Regions from separate parts of the Streptomyces sp. NPDC029041 genome, predicted to be linked through region 2. Evidence: predicted binding sites of a transcription regulator. Region 2 holds the regulator's gene; the other holds the start of a gene.
What was found. The regulator HrcA, encoded in region 2, represses chaperone genes, less so after heat shock. The targets are predictions, from matches to a motif close to TTNGCACTCNGNNNNNCNGAGTGCNAA.
Positions count from the first base shown of each region.

Region 1 (2,396 bases), on a different contig from region 2:
GCCCTGGACCTGGTCGGCCGAGCCGGCACCGTCGACGATGGTGGTCTCGTCCTTGGTGATGACGACCTTGCGGGCCTTGCCCAGCAGGTCGAGCGTGGCGTTCTCCAGCTTGAGGCCGACCTCCTCGGAGATCACCTCGCCGCCGGTGAGGATGCCGATGTCCTGCAGCATCGCCTTGCGGCGGTCGCCGAAGCCCGGGGCCTTGACGGCGACGGACTTGAAGGTGCCGCGGATCTTGTTGACGACCAGGGTCGACAGGGCCTCGCCCTCGACGTCCTCGGCGATGATCAGCAGCGGCTTGCCGGACTGCATGACCTTCTCGAGGAGCGGCAGCAGGTCCTTGACGTTGCTGATCTTCGAGTTGGCGATCAGGATGTACGGGTCGTCGAGGACGGCCTCCATACGCTCCATGTCGGTGGCGAAGTACGCCGAGATGTAGCCCTTGTCGAAGCGCATACCCTCGGTGAGCTCCAGCTCCAGACCGAAGGTCTGGGACTCCTCGACGGTGATGACGCCTTCCTTGCCGACCTTGTCCATGGCCTCGGCGATGAGCTCGCCGATCTGGGTGTCGGCGGCGGAGATGGAGGCCGTGGAGGCGATCTGCTCCTTGGTCTCGACGTCCTTCGCCTGCTCCAGCAGGGCGGCGGAGACGGCCTCGACGGCACGCTCGATACCCCGCTTGAGGGCCATCGGGTTGGCGCCGGCGGCTACGTTGCGCAGACCCTCCTTGACCAGGGCCTGGGCGAGAACGGTCGCGGTGGTCGTACCGTCACCGGCGACGTCGTCCGTCTTCTTGGCGACTTCCTTGACCAGCTCGGCGCCGATCTTCTCGTACGGGTCCTCGAGCTCGATCTCCTTGGCGATGGAGACACCATCGTTGGTGATCGTGGGCGCGCCCCACTTCTTCTCGAGGACGACGTTGCGGCCCTTGGGGCCGAGCGTCACCTTGACGGCGTCCGCGAGCTGGTTCATGCCGCGCTCGAGGCCGCGCCGCGCCTCCTCGTCGAACGCGATGATCTTGGCCATGTGAAGTGGTCCCTCCAGGACTGGGGGTGATGACTCCGGACCGCGCCCGCGCCCGCGACGGACGGCTCGCTTGCCTCGTGGGTTCCTTCCCCACCCGGCCTGCGGGCCTCACCGACCCGGTCCTTACGTTGTCACTCTCACCTTCAGAGTGCTAACGCAATGATTAGCACTCGGGCATGGCGAGTGCAAGCGCCTCCCGGGGATCGGGCGGTCACGTCAGCCCCCGGCGAACACCCCCGGCATGCGCTTCGAGCAGGCCGAAGGGCCCGCACCCCCCGGGGGGTGCGGGCCCTTCTCAGAAGACCGGTCGCTTGAGCGTTGGTCGTGGTGCGCGTTCAGGCAGAGACGCGAACCATGTCGGCCTGCGGTCCCTTCTGACCCTGCGAGATCTCGAACTCGACCCGCTGGCCCTCTTCAAGGGTGCGGTAGCCGTCCATCTGAATCGCGCTGTAGTGGACGAAAACATCCGCACCACCGTCGACCGCGATGAAGCCGTACCCCTTCTCCGCGTTGAACCACTTGACGGTGCCCTGAGCCATGCCTAACTCCCCTATTACTGGCCCTTGCACAGATCCACACTTCGCGGATCCGGGTCAGACCTCACCCCCCACGGTTGGGGGCGTGCGCCGGAACGCGTCGACCGCGGCTGAATGTATCTGTCCAACTGCCGTCTGCAACAGGTCAATCGGACGAGAAATCTGGACGCGCAGGGTCCGGAATGTGGGGAGAATTCGCCCGAATTCAGGGCAAGTCGGGCCACACAAAGGGAACAAAAGCCGCAAAAGACATACACACTTTGGCTACATCTTGTCGGGCTCGTAGCGGGAATTCAGGGTTCCGATCAGGGAATCGGGGCCGCGTTCCCCAACTGTACCCCGCTCAACCACACAGAATTGCCCCCTCCGCTTCTCTCACGGAGGGGGCAATTCGATAAACTCTCAGTGACGGTCGTTACCGAAGGTAACAACCAGCCGACCGACCGGTTCAGCCGCCGGCGACGGCGGGAATGATCGACACACCGGCACCGTCCGGCGTCGCCGTCTCCAGACCCTGCTCGAACCGCACGTCGTCGTCGTTGACGTAGACGTTGACGAACCGCCGCAGCTTGCCCTGGTCGTCCAGCACGCGGGCGGCGATCCCGGTGTGGTTCTTCTCCAGATCGGCGATGACCTCCCCGAGGTTCGCGCCCTCGGCGGCGACCTCGGCCTGCCCGCCGGTGTAGGTACGCAGGATGGTGGGGATCCGAACGGTGACGCTCATCGGGATATGACCTCCGGTTTCGATTGAGCTACGGCTGGGGCGCGTCCTCAGGGGCGCGGGGAACTGCGCGACCAGCCCCCACCGGCCCGCAGCGAACGACGATCAGACGA
Region 1 covers NZ_JBEZWO010000005.1:164,485-166,880, reverse strand. The annotation lists gene groL (chaperonin GroEL) at 1-1,026, opposite strand, end outside; gene AB0F04_RS14125 (cold-shock protein) at 1,362-1,565, opposite strand; gene AB0F04_RS14120 (MoaD/ThiS family protein) at 2,011-2,286, opposite strand; gene thrC (threonine synthase) at 2,389-2,396, opposite strand, start outside.
Region 1: groL (chaperonin GroEL) is a predicted target of HrcA. The motif match lies at 1,190-1,216, and genes of this name have one in related genera.

Region 2 (2,396 bases):
GCCGCTGGAACGTGCTGTGCGGCAGCTCGTGGATCTCGACGTAGAGGTCACCGGCCGGACCGCCGCCGGGGCCGACCTCGCCCTCGCCGGCGAGCTGGATCCGCGTGCCGTTGTCGACACCGGCCGGGATCTTGACCGTGAGCGTACGGCGGGACCGGACGCGGCCGTCACCGGCGCACTCCGGGCACGGGGTCGGCACGACCGTGCCGAAGCCCTGGCACTGCGGGCACGGGCGGGACGTCATGACCTGGCCCAGGAAGGACCGGGTCACCTGCGAGACCTCGCCGCGGCCGCGGCACATGTCACACGTCTGGGCGGAGGTGCCCGGGGCCGCGCCCTCACCGCTGCACGTGTTGCAGACGACGGCCGTGTCGACCTGGATGTCCTTCGTCGTACCGAAGGCCGCCTCGTCCAGCTCGACCTCGATACGGATCATCGCGTCCTGGCCGCGGCGGGTGCGCGAGCGCGGTCCGCGCTGCGACGCCGTGCCGAAGAACGCGTCCATGATGTCCGAGAAGTTCCCGAAGCCGCCGGCTCCGAAGCCGCCCGCACCACCGCCGCCGGCCTGCGAGAGCGGGTCGCCGCCGAGGTCGTAGACCTGCTTCTTCTGCGGGTCCGACAGCACCTCGTAAGCGGCGTTGATCTCCTTGAACCGCTCCTGGGTCTTCGGATCGGGGTTGACGTCCGGGTGCAGCTCGCGGGCGAGCCGCCGGAAGGCCTTCTTGATCTCTTCCTGCGACGCGTCGCGGCGCACGCCGAGTACGGCGTAGTAGTCCGTGGCCACTACGACTCCGCCAGGATCTGTCCGACGTACCGTGCCACTGCGCGTACCGCTCCCATCGTTCCCGGGTAGTCCATGCGGGTCGGTCCGACCACGCCGAGCTTGGCGACTGCCTCGCCGCCCGAACCGTAGCCGACCGACACGACGGACGTGGAGTTGAGTCCTTCGTGGGCGTTCTCGTGACCGATCCGTACGGTCACGCCCGGATCCTTGGCCTCGCCGAGCAGCTTGAGGAGCACGACCTGCTCCTCCAGCGCCTCCAGCACCGGCCGGATCGTGAGAGGGAAGTCATGCCCGAAGCGGGTCAGATTGGCGGTGCCGCCGATCATCAGCCGCTCCTCGTTCTCCTCGACGAGCGTCTCCAGAAGTGTGGAGAGCACCGTAGAGACCGTACCCCGGTCCTCGTGCTCGAACGCCTCGGGGAGATCCTCCACCAGACTCGGCACATCCGCGAAACGCCGGTTCGCCACACGGCTGTTGAGCCGCGCGCGCAGATCCGCGAGCGAGGCGTCGCCGAAGGGCGCCGGGCAGTCGACCACCCGCTGCTCGACCCGCCCGGTGTCCGTGATCAGCACGAGCATCACGCGCGCGGGCGCCAGGGAGAGCAACTCCACGTGCCGCACGGTCGAACGGGTCAGCGAGGGGTACTGCACGACGGCGACCTGACGCGTGAGCTGCGCGAGCAGCCGTACCGTACGCGCCACGACGTCGTCGAGGTCGACGGCACCCTCGAGGAAGTTCTGGATCGCACGCCGCTCGGGCGCGGTCATCGGCTTGACGCCGGCGAGCTTGTCGACGAACAGCCGGTAGCCCTTGTCGGTGGGGATGCGCCCGGCACTGGTGTGCGGCTGGGCGATGTACCCCTCGTCCTCGAGGGCCGCCATGTCGTTGCGGACGGTCGCCGGGGAGACGCCGAGGCTGTGCCGCTCGGTGAGGGCCTTGGAGCCCACCGGCTCCTCGGTGCCGACGTAGTCCTGGACGATGGCGCGCAGCACCTGAAGCCTGCGTTCACTGAGCATCGCGCACACCTCCAGAAGTCTCCGCCTGCTTGCCCTGCCGGTCCGGCCTGGCACTCTGCGCGTGCGAGTGCCAGCATTCCCCGGCCCAGTGTACGGCGGTGGGGTACACCCCCGGCAAGGCTGGTCGTGCGGCGCCGTGCTCCGAGCGGGGCGCACCGCTAGCGTCGCCGTATGACGGTGACTTGGGAAGACCTCGGATGGGAACGGGTGGCCGCCGGTGTGGGGCGGTGCCGGCTGCCGGTGTGGGACTGCACGATCGGGCTGGTCGCCGGCGAGGGGGCGGTCCTCATGATCGACGCGGGGTCGAGCCTCGCCGAGGGAGCGAAACTGGGCGCGCAGGCGCGGGCGCTCACCGGTCACCGTGTGACACATCTCGCGCTGACCCACCCGCACTTCGACCATGTCTTCGGCGCCGCGGCGCTCCCGGACACCGAGGTGTTCGGCGCGGTGGGCGTGGACGCGCTGCTGACACGGGTGCGGGACCGGGAGGAACTGCGCGAGGACGGGGTGCGCCAGGGCCTGGCGGCGACCACGGCCCAGGAGGCGGCGGAGCGGCTGGTCGCGCCCGGCCACCTGGTCTCCGGCGAGTGGACGCT
Region 2 covers NZ_JBEZWO010000002.1:249,659-252,054, forward strand. The annotation lists gene dnaJ (molecular chaperone DnaJ) at 1-784, opposite strand, end outside; gene hrcA (heat-inducible transcriptional repressor HrcA) at 784-1,800, opposite strand; gene AB0F04_RS04735 (MBL fold metallo-hydrolase) at 1,972-2,396, shown strand, end outside.